Linked DNA regions of Victivallis lenta. The protein of the gene in region 1 interacts with the protein of each later gene in a pairwise test. Links are inferred from orthologs where the notes say so. Each region holds a gene or a part of one and is shown in the gene's direction. Other genes may lie near its edges.

Region 1 (7,901 bases):
TGCGCACCGTTTCACTTTGAATGGCCATGAATTTCGGCGCGGGCTCTGTGACGGCTGCGGCGCGTGCGCGGAGGTTTGTCCGGCCGGAGCGCTCACGCTGTGCGGCCGTTCCGCCGCCGCCGGCGAGTTGTATGACGAGCTGATGGAGGATGCCGATTTCTACCGGATTTCCGGCGGCGGCGTGACGCTTTCCGGCGGGGAGCCGCTGCTTTATCCGGCCTTCTGCCGCGAGCTCTTCGCCGTCCTCGGCCGGGCCGGTATCCATCGGGCGCTCGATACTTCGGCGGCGGTTCCGTGGGAGGCGTTCGAAACCGTCCTGCCGGAGACGGATCTGCTGCTTGTGGATTTCAAGCACCCCGATTCCGGCCGCCACCGCGAGCTGACCGGGCAGGACAACCGGTTGATTCGGGAAAATCTACGCCGTCTTCAGGCCGCCGGAGTGCCGATTGAAATCCGCATCCCGCTCGTGCCGGGCTGCAACGATGCGCCGGAAGAACTGGAGGCCGCCGCCGGCTTTCTCGCCGAGCTTCCGTGTGTGGTTCGCGTGAAGCTGCTCGCTTATCACAGTTTCGCCCGTTCGAAATACGAAGCGGTCGGCCGTCCCGACACCATGCCGGAGGTGCCGTCTCCTGACGGGGATGAGATGGAAGCTGCTGCCGCGAGACTGCGCGCCCGCGGGCTTGCGGTTCTGCTGTAAAATGGGGCGGGACGAGCTTACCAGCCGCCCGAGGCTCCGCCGCCGCCGCCGCGGCCTCCTCCGCCGGAAAAACCGCCGCCGCGGCCCCCGCCTCCGGAGAAACCGCCGCCCCCTCCGCCTCCGCCGATGAAGAAGCCGCCCGCTCCGCGTGTCGCAACCAGAAAAATAACGATGAAAATAAGGATCGGCCAGAAGGAGCCGCCGCCGGACTCCGGAGTCCTTTCCTCCTCCGGTTCCGTTTCGGCGAGGCCCTCCGGCGCTTTGCCGGTGACGAATTTCTGTACCATGCCGACCGCGTGTACAGTACCTGCCGCATAGCGGTTTTCACGGAAGTACGGGGCGAGCGAGCGCAGCACGTCTCCGGCACGTGCGTCGTTGATCGCTCCTTCGAAACCGTAGCCGACCTCGAGGCGTGTTTTGCGGTCGTCGACCGCGATGATCAGGATGACTCCGTCATCCTTGTCCTTGCGGCCGATTTTCCATTTGTCCATGACGGCGATGCCGAACGTTTCGATCGGCGTGCCGTCGAGCGTTTTGACGGTGAGGACGGCCATCTGGCCGCCGCCGGTTGCCTGCTCGAACTCCCGGATCGCGTTCTCGATCTCCGCCGCTCCGCCCGTACCGAATATGCCGGCGCGGTCCACCACTCTGCCGGTCAGAGGCGGCACGTCGAGGCCGAATCCGGCCAGTGCAGGCAGAAGCGCAAAGAGCAGCAGCGCTGCCCGGAGACAGGAAGTCATACTCATTTTACCAGCTTCCCGTCATACCGTGACCGCCGCCGCGGCTGTCGCGGCCGGCTCCGTCTTGTTTCTCTTCGTCGTCATCTTCGCCATCGCCATCGTCATCTTCGTCCTGTTCCTTCTCCGCATCGTTCTCCGTATCCGGCGTTTCCTCCGCGTTTTCCTGTTTTGCCGCAGGGATCTGTTTTTTGCGGACCGCTCCATAGATGAAGATGGCCAGAACCGCCGCGACAATGACGATCATTCCGGTCGGAAAACGGTTCTGCGCGGAGGACTCCGGAGCCGCGGGCTTCCGTGCGGCCTGTTCCGGCGCAGCGGCGAGAACGGGCAGCCCGGCGAGGATCGCTTCGCCGTATTTTTTCTCCCGGAAACCCGGCTGCACGGTGCGGAGGAAGCGTTCCATTGCGGCATCGTTCCATTCATCGGTCAATCCGGGACCGACTTCGACCCGTATCCGGCGGTCTTTGACGGCGATGAGCAGCAGCAGCCCTCGGTCCGCCTCCGGCTTTTCGCCGGTCCAGCGATCCATGACCGCGGCGCCGAGCGTTTCGATCGGCATCCCCTCCAGGCTCCCGACCGTCATTATCATTGTTCGGCATGATTTTTCCGCTTCAAGCTTCTCCAGCGCGGCGGCGATGGCGGGCGCCTGCTCCTGCAGCACCTGCGCCTGATCGACGATTTTTCCGGACAGGGGCGGGATTTCCAGGCCCGGCGCCGGGAATACGGCTCCGAGCAACAGAAGAACGGCGCAAATCCGGAAACAGCGGGTGAATTTCGACATGGCTGACTCCTTCGGGTGAATCCGGCTCAGAACTGCACGGCGGGCGGCTTCTGGACCGCCGCGCTTCCTTCCGGCGGCTGGAAATATTCCGCCGGAGAAAGTCCGAGGCCCGAAGCGAATAACGACCCCGGGAATTTGCGGATCGACGCATTGAACTCCCGCGCCGTATCATTGTAACGCGTGCGGGCCACGCTGATGCGGTTTTCGGTTCCGGCCAGCTCGTCCTGCAGGCGGATGAAGTTCTCGTTCGCCTTCAGGGTCGGATAATTCTCGGCGATGGCCAGCAGCCGGCCGAGCGCCGATTCGACCATGGCTCCGGCTTCGGCTTTCGCGGCCGGCCCTTTGGCCGCCAGCAGCCGGCTGCGGGCGTCGGCGATTTCCGTGAAGATCTTCTCTTCGTGCGCGGCGTATCCCTTTACGGTGTTGACGAGGTTCGGAATCAGGTCGGCGCGCCGCTGAAGCTGGGTGTCGATCTGGCTCCAGGCCGCTTTGACTCCCTCGTCCCGTTCGATCAGCCCGTTGCGGATGGAAATGGCCGCGATGACCGATATGATGACGATTGCGACGATGATTCCGATGGTGATGAGCAGGGCTTTCATGATTTCCTTTCGTGGTCAATCGGTTGTACTCCGCAGAGAAAGTAACCCGTTTTTGCCGGATGTCAACAGGTTCCGCCGGAAAAAATCCGATTTCTTGCCGCTCTCGCGGACATTTTCGGGGAAAACCTTGACTTTTACCGGAAACGGGAGTATTATTCATACGGTGCCCAACCACTCACAGAGGAGATTGTATCATGTCCGAAATCAGAGAAATCTACGGGCGGGAAATTCTGGATTCCCGCGGCAACCCGACGGTCGAAGTCGAAGTCGTGCTGGAGTCCGGCGCGACCGGGACCGCCGCCGTGCCGTCCGGCGCTTCGACCGGGGAGAACGAGGCGCTCGAACTGCGCGACGGCGACAAGAAGCGCTACGGCGGCAAGGGCGTCCTCAAGGCCGTTGCCAACGTCAACGAAAAAATCTTTCCGGAACTCGAAGGCATGGAGGCGCTCGACCAGATCGGCATCGACCAGGCGATGATCGAGCTCGACGGCACGCCGACCAAGGAGAAACTCGGCGCGAATGCGATTCTCGGCGTCTCGCTGGCCGTGGCGCGCGCTGCGGCGTCCGAGCTCGATTTGCCGCTTTTCCGCTATCTCGGCGGCGTGAACGGCAAGGTGCTGCCGGTGCCGATGATGAACATCATCAACGGCGGTTCGCACTCCGACGCGCCGATCGCGTTTCAGGAGTTCATGATCCGTCCGATCGGCGCCGACCGTTTTTCGGAAGGACTCCGCATGGGCGCCGAGGTGTTTCACGCCCTCAAGCAGATTCTGAAGAAGAAGGGGCTCTCCACTGCGGTCGGCGATGAAGGCGGCTTCGCACCGAACTTCAGAGGCGGTACCGAGGAGGCGCTCGATTCGATCCTGAAGGCGATCGACCTCGCCGGCTACAAGCCCGGCAAGGATCTGACCGTCGCGCTCGACTGTGCCGCGAGCGAGTTTTATAAGAACGGCATCTACAATTACAGCAAGTTCGAGGGAGATAAGGGGTGTGAACGCAATTCCGCCGCGCAGGTCGAATATCTCGAGGAGCTGATCAAAAGCTACCCGATCGATTCGATCGAGGACGGCATGGCCGAAAACGACTGGGAGGGGTGGAAGCTCCTGACCGAACGCATCGGCGACCGCTGCCAGCTCGTCGGCGACGATCTCTTCGTCACGAACGTCAAGTATCTGGCCAAGGGGATCGAGCTCGGCTGCGCGAATGCGATTCTCGTCAAGGTCAATCAGATCGGTACGCTGACCGAGACGCTCGATGCGATCGAAATGGCGCACCGCGCCGGTTACGCCGCGGTCATCAGCCACCGTTCCGGCGAGACCGAGGATACCACCATCGCCGATATCGCCGTCGCGACGAACGCGGGGCAGATCAAAACCGGTTCGCTGTCGCGCACCGACCGGATCTGCAAGTACAACCAGCTGCTTCGCATCGAAGAGCTTCTGGGGGACCTCGCCATCTACGGCAACTGAGGCGCCGGAACGTCCGCCGCCTCCGCGTTCCGGCAACGCGGGGGCGGGTATGTTTTCCGCCGCGGCCCGGAGCGGATCCGGGCCGCGCGTGTTTTTGCCGGAAACACCTCGGCTGTTTTGTCGATAATTCACGTTTTTTTCTGGTTTCGGGTTGACTTCGACGCATTTCTGAGCCATAATACTACGGGAGAAATAATCGGACACTGTATAACGGTAGAGGCGCCGGTATTCATCGGCCGACCAGGACGGAGGTGACGTATGACTGAACCCAGAAGGCCAGGCCGGATCCAGGGAGAGTGGATCTGGAAAAACTCACTGTTGAACCACCCGGACAGCTTCCTCCTCATGCGCAAGGAGTTCGTCTGCAATCTGGTCGAACTCGAAACCAATCTCTGGATCAGTGCGAACTGCGCCTACCAGCTGTTCATCAACGGCCGTTTCGTCGGATTCGGCCCGCGCGCCCACCAGAACTGCGGAACCAGCTACATCGACCTGCATGAAGTGACCTATTATCTCGAATCCGGGATCAATGTCATCGCCGTGCTCGTCTATTACAACGCCGATCAGGGCGGCTGCAACAAACATACGCCCGGACTCTGGTGCCAGATGGAGGCGCAGGGCAAAATCATTCTGTGCAGCGACTCGACCTGGGCCGTTCGCGAGGGCGGCTGCTTCTGCACGCCGCGCGCCCGCATTTCCAAGGATCAGGGCATGAGCCAGTATTTCAACGCCGACGACTGCCCGCTCAACTGGACGACGCCGGTATTCCTGCCCGACGCGAGCTGGGCGCATCCGGACCACACGACGGCGGTCGGCGAATTCGGCAGCCGGCTTGAGATTCATCCGCTGGCGCCTCCCGGAATCGCGGTCGAAAGTCCGGCGCCGCTGCCGTTTGCGCGCGGCCGCATCACATCGCTGCCGAACTGGACGCAGGTCGCGTTCGAGGAGACCGACTGCGACGGCATGGAGACTTACGCCGCGAATACCTTCCTCTTCTGCGAAGCGGACGAGGAGCTTCCGGTGCGGCTTTATTCCGATGATCCGCTGAAGTTCTTCTGCAACAACCGCCTGGTCCTCTCCGCCCGCGAGACGATGGGCGGCGAAGTGACGCTGCCGCTGCGCTCCGGCTGGAACCGGCTGCTGCTAATCCAGAATCCGAGCCGTCACTCGATGGGGCTGGTCATGCTGCTGCCGGCGGTCGACGAGTTCGGCGGGGAGCGTGAATTCTGGTTCAGCCGCGAACCCGATTCCGGCGCGTCGGAGGGGTGGAATACGGTCGGCCCGCTCAAGCTGTCGCTGGAGGAGGCGACGCCTTCGCTGAAATTCGAACGGCTTCGCGTCAAAGGCTATTCGTCCTCGCTGCCGGAGCTGACCGACCCTTATGCCCTGCTGAATGCGAGCCGCTTCGAGCCGGAGAGCTGCGATGCCGGGGAGGACGAAGCGGCGCTGGCCTGGAGCCGTCCGCTCCAGACCAACGATTATGTGATCTACAAGCTCGATATGATCCGCTACGGCTTCGTTCGGGTCACGCTCGAAGCGACCGCCGGGGACCTGGTCGACATCACCATCGGCTGCCGCCGTACCGAAACCGGTTTCATCACGCCGGGCAAGGATACCCGGGGTACCGGAACCATCCGTTGCCGGAACGCCAGAAACGTCTATCTGACCTTCGTGCCGAACGATTGCTTCTACATCATGATTTCGATCCGTCGCGCCGCCGGCAGCGTCAAGGTGCTCGGCGTCGGGTTCGACGAATTGACCCGCGCTGAACGGCAGGAGACCGTCTTCCACTGCTCGGACGAGCTGCTGAACCGGTTCTGGGAGATCGGCCGCCAGACCTTGCGCCGCTCCGCCGCCTTCGTGCCGCTCGCCGAATCACGCGCCGACAACGACTGTTATATGCTCGATGCCTATATCGATGCGGTCAATATGGCTGCGGTGTTCGGAGACTACGAGTACGCGAATGCGCGTCTGCAGCAGTTCGTCGATGCGCAGCTCGAAAACGGCGACATTCCGGCGCTGACCTTCGGGACGCGCCACGCTTCGCAGGTGCATCAGCTTTTCTTCTTTCCGGTCTGGATTTACTATAATTACCGCTTTTCGGCGAACATCACGCGGCTCAGGGAGATGATTCCGAGTCTCGACCTGACGCGGGAATATTTCGAAGCGATGATCGACGAGGAGACCGGGCTGCTGACCGATGCGGAGATCCGGTTCGGCTTCCAGAGCAAAATCAGTTTCGGCGAATTCAAGGAGGGGGAGATTCCAACCTATCTGAACGCGCTGTTCTGCCGTTTCCTGCTCTCTTCGGCTGAAATTTACCGGACGCTGGAGGATTGGGAACAGGCGGAGCACTGCCTCGCGCTGGCCGGCCGGGTCGCGGCCGCGCTGCGAGACCGCAACTTCGATCCGGCCTGCAGCCTCTTCTGCCGCTGGTCGCTCGAGAGCGAACGCATGCCGGACCACAATCTGTTCGCGAATTTCTGCGCGATGTACGGCGGAGTCCTGCCGCTTTCGTCGTTCGAACACTTCTTCTACAGCTTTTTCAACTACGATCCTCCCTACGACCGCAGCGATGAATCGCGCCATCCGTATTTCCACTTCCTGTTCATGGAGATGATGTTCGCGCTCGGGCAGAGGGAGTGGCCGTTCCGGTACTTCCGCGATTACTGGTCGAAGCGCATGTGCAGCGAGTCGATGGCGTGGCGGGCCGATTTCGACTGCGACGACCCGGCACCGACGAAGTTTTCCGAGGGGAGCGGCGTTTCTCCGAACATTTTTCTGCTGCGCGAGGTCCTCGGCATCCGCATTGCGGAGGCGGGCCATTCGGTCGTCTATTTCAACCCGGCCTTCAAACTCGTCAGGTCAGCGGACGGCATCGTGCCGATGGCGCGCGGACGGCTCAAGGTCAAGTGGGAAGTGCTGGATGACGGTGTGCTGGATGTTACGCTCGATGCGAGCTTCCCCGTAAAAATCCTGCCGGAAATGAGTCACAAGCAGCTCGCCGACACCATTTTCCGGCTCGGCGAAAAAATCACGCTGCTGAATCCGACGCCGGAGTACGACGCGGATGAAGAGGCGGAGGAGAAGGAAGAGCTCGTCGAAAGCTGACGGATGTGGACGGCTCCGGCTTCTTGCCGGTTGCCTGGTACGCCGCGGGCCCGGAAGGGGGAAACGCCCCCCTCCGGGCCCGCGGCGTATTATTTCGTTAAGGCTGAAGGACGGCGGCGCCGTAGCGTGACGGGTCTTTGCCGTCCGCAATGCCGCTGTACCACTCGACCCAGTGGCGGTCACGCGCTTCGTCGCGGTCGTTGAAGAGGACGCTGATTCCGAGCGGCATCTGCGCCGCGGGTTTGACATTCAGGCTCTTCCACGGCACGGCGAACCGGTAAACCGTCTGATTTCCCTCGCGGCGGTTCCGGGCGATCAGGCCCGGAACCGGGGCATTCAGCGGCATTTCATTCAAATTCATGCTGGCCCATACCCACGAATTCGGCGCTTCGCCTCCGGCGTTGATGCCGAATTCGGCATAAGCGGTCTCCTGAATGCCGTCGTTGTTCGGGCGGATCATGAACTTCTGCGGGACGCTGACGCCGATCTGAAGCCCGTCCGCAT
Region 2 (2,902 bases), on another replicon or contig:
GCATTTCGGCCTTTCGCGGTTCTCTGGAGAGCGATGTGCTGTACGATACGAATCTCGTTCTCGATGTGCTGACCAATCTGGAAATCTGCCTTGCGCGCCGGGAGAAGGAGGAGGTCTCCGCCCCCGCGACGGTAAAGGAGCTGCGCCGGGCGGTTGCCGGGCAGTGGGAGGCCATCCGGGCGCGCACCGGCGACAACGGCGTCCTGCTCGACTCGGAGCGGCTGACTTCGCGCGCCCAGAAAGAGGTGCAGTTCGCGATGCAGTACGACTCCGACGGCGACGCCGTTGCGCGGGATATCTGGCTCAACCGCGCCGCCGCCGATCTGGCGAACGCCGGAGCGCGTACCGCGTCGGAGAAGCTGACGGAGCTGTACAAGACGAAGAGTTATTTCCGCAGCCACAAGATCCTGATCCGTTCGGAGCTCTACTGCTTCCCGGCCGGGAAGCCGCAGGAGGCGGTCATCACGCTGGCCAACCCGACCGGAACTCCCCGCAGGGGCACGCTTTCGGTCGAGCTGCCGGAGGGGTGGAAAGCGGACAGGACCGAGCTCGCCTATGAGGTTCCGCCCCTGTCGCGCCGGCTGCTGCGGATGGAGCTCACGGCTCCCGCCTCCTTCCGGAAGGAGTGGCGCGGCAAAATCGTCGTGACGGACCGCGACGGGAATTTTCCGGCGGTTCAGGCCGACTGCCGGATCGTCGAAAAGGTTCCTCCTTATCCGGTTCTCGGCGGCTCCATCAGCACCGGGGAGTTTACCGGAAACTGAAAACGGGTGCGGGAGCGGGGGAGGAATACGGCGGTTTCCCCCCGCTTCCGCGTTTTTTTTGTTTTCTGCCGGATGCAATTGAAAAGCGGGAGGCGAGCGGTTATATTCTCTGAATGAAGTTCCTCGGTCCGGAGGCCGGGGCATTCCGGGGGCAAGGCCGTCCGGCCCTGACGGAATTCGTGAGGGCGCGGTCCCGCAACCGGATTCCGCAAGGGGTGCATTACGCTCCGGGGAGCGGGGGGAGTTGCCTCCTCTTGAATGAAGAAGAAAAGAAAGAGAATATTATGATCAACGACCTGCGCAAACTGCCGACCGATCGGATTCTCGTGTCGCCGTCGGTTCTGGCTTCCGATTTCGGGCGTCTCGACGAGGAGATCACACGCGCTGCTTCCGCCGGCGCCGACGTCATCCATCTCGATGTGATGGACGGTCACTTCGTGCCGAACATCTCGTTCGGTCCCCCGGTCATCAAAAGCATCCGCAAAGCGAGCGGCATGCTGTTCGATACGCATCTGATGATCTCCGAGCCGATGCGCTATGCGAAGGCGTTCGCCGATGCCGGCAGCGATCACCTGACTTTTCATCTCGAGTGCCCGGAGCCGACCGGCGACGTCATCGCCGCGATCCGCGAAGCCGGCTGCACGGTCGGGATTTCGCTGAAGCCCGCGACGCCGGCTGAGGAGATTTTTCCGTGGCTCGACCGGATCGACCTCGTGCTGGTCATGACCGTCGAACCCGGTTTCGGCGGCCAGAGTTTCATGGCGGACCAGATGGCGAAGTGCGCCGCGATCAAGCGCGAAATTCTGCGTCGCGGGCTCCATGTCCAGCTCGAGGCGGACGGCGGCATCGATGCGGAGACGGTGAAGACGGTTGCCGCCCACGGCGCGAATATGATCGTGGCCGGAACCAGCGTGTTCCGCCACCGCGCAGGTATCGAAACGGCTGTCGCCGAGCTGCATGCCGCGACGGCGCTGCTCGATTCGGAGCTCTGAACATGGGGGCGCTGAAAACAACTCCGCTGACCGGGTATGAGATCGAGCTCGGCGCGAAAATGACGCCGCGCGCGGGCTGGAATACGGCGCTCTATTATCCGGAAGGCATCATCGCCGAGCATCGCCATACGCGCTCGGCCTGTTCGGTTTTCGACCTCTGCTCCTACGGGAAGCTGCGCGTGGCGGGAAAGGAGGCCGCGCCGGCGCTCGACACGTTGTTTGCGCGCCCGGCCGCTGATCTCGGAATCGGGCGCTGCCGCCGGAATTTCATGCTTTCCGAAACAGGCGGCGTTCTTTCTCTCGTGCTGATGCTCCGGATGGCCGAGGACGATTTTCTGCTGGTTACCGATACCGGCAGCGCAGCCGGCGACCTGGAGCGGATTTCCGCCCATATCGCCGGAAGGGAGGCCGAAGTTCAGGAGCTGACGCCGCTTCTGGCCTGCCTCGGGCTCGAGGGGCCGGAGGCGCGGAAGGTGCTCGAATCGTTCGCGGCCGGTCCCCTGCCGGAATACAGCTGCTGCGGCACGGTCGAAATCGACGGATTCCGGGCGATCGCCGCCTGCGCCGGAGCGACCGGCGAGGAGGGATTCCGGCTGCTGTTCAATCTCGAATATGCGGATCAGCTCTGGGATCTGCTGCTCGAAACGGAGCCGGTCATGCCGGCCGGTTTCGGCGCGCTCGATTCGCTGCGGCTCGAGATGGGGTATCCGGCCTGCGGGCGCGAGCTGACGGCGGAGTTTTCGCCGCTCGACTCCGGGCTCGGCGATCTTGTCCGGCTCGACGATGCGCGCAGCTTTCCGGGGCGGCAGGCGCTGCTGAACCGGAAGCAGCGCCATGTGCTGGCCGGGCTGCTGCTCGAAACCCGGCGCGCCGCCCGTGAGGGGACGCTTGTGCTGAATGCGGCGGAGGAGGTGGTCGGCGTCGTGACCGGCGGCAGTTTCTGCCCGTCGCTCGAAACCGCCGCTGCGCTGTGCCGCCTCGATCTTGCGTGCATGCAGCCTCCGGGGTCTGAATTGTGGTGTGAAGTGACCGATGCCCGGCTGCCGGGCCGGATTGCCGAACCGCCTTTCTATCGCGGCGGCTCGGCGAAAGGAGATTTTTTCCTGCCATGAAGATGTTGATTTTTCCTCTGGTGCTGCTCGGACT

Evidence for each region. The genes of interacting proteins can lie anywhere in the genome.
Region 2: the proteins of eno (region 1) and rpe interact in binary tests that used the Escherichia coli proteins (3 or more experiments, as listed by UniProt). The link is inferred for Victivallis lenta from one-to-one orthologs.

Annotation. Positions count from the first base shown.
Region 1 is NZ_VUNS01000002.1:437,515-445,415, reverse strand. The notes cover bases 2,352-5,148. They hold eno (phosphopyruvate hydratase), read left to right. Parts: upstream 2,352-3,011; coding sequence 3,012-4,286; downstream 4,287-5,148. Other genes in these bases: FYJ85_RS03805 (hypothetical protein), read left to right, coding at 4,545-5,148; FYJ85_RS03815 (LemA family protein), read right to left, coding at 2,352-2,817. In the rest of the region: FYJ85_RS03830 (glycyl-radical enzyme activating protein), read left to right, coding at 1-697; FYJ85_RS03825 (TPM domain-containing protein), read right to left, coding at 715-1,443; FYJ85_RS03820 (TPM domain-containing protein), read right to left, coding at 1,445-2,218; more of FYJ85_RS03815, read right to left, coding at 2,245-2,351; more of FYJ85_RS03805, read left to right, coding at 5,149-7,397; FYJ85_RS03800 (carbohydrate binding domain-containing protein), read right to left, coding at 7,495-7,901. UniProt on the Escherichia coli protein: Catalyzes the reversible conversion of 2-phosphoglycerate (2-PG) into phosphoenolpyruvate (PEP). It is essential for the degradation of carbohydrates via glycolysis.
Region 2 is NZ_VUNS01000001.1:393,508-396,409, reverse strand. It holds rpe (ribulose-phosphate 3-epimerase), read left to right. Parts: upstream 1-1,048; coding sequence 1,049-1,756; downstream 1,757-2,902. Other genes in the region: FYJ85_RS01585 (hypothetical protein), read left to right, coding at 2,865-2,902; FYJ85_RS01590 (aminomethyl transferase family protein), read left to right, coding at 1,759-2,868; FYJ85_RS01600 (discoidin domain-containing protein), read left to right, coding at 1-764. UniProt on the Escherichia coli protein: Catalyzes the reversible epimerization of D-ribulose 5-phosphate to D-xylulose 5-phosphate.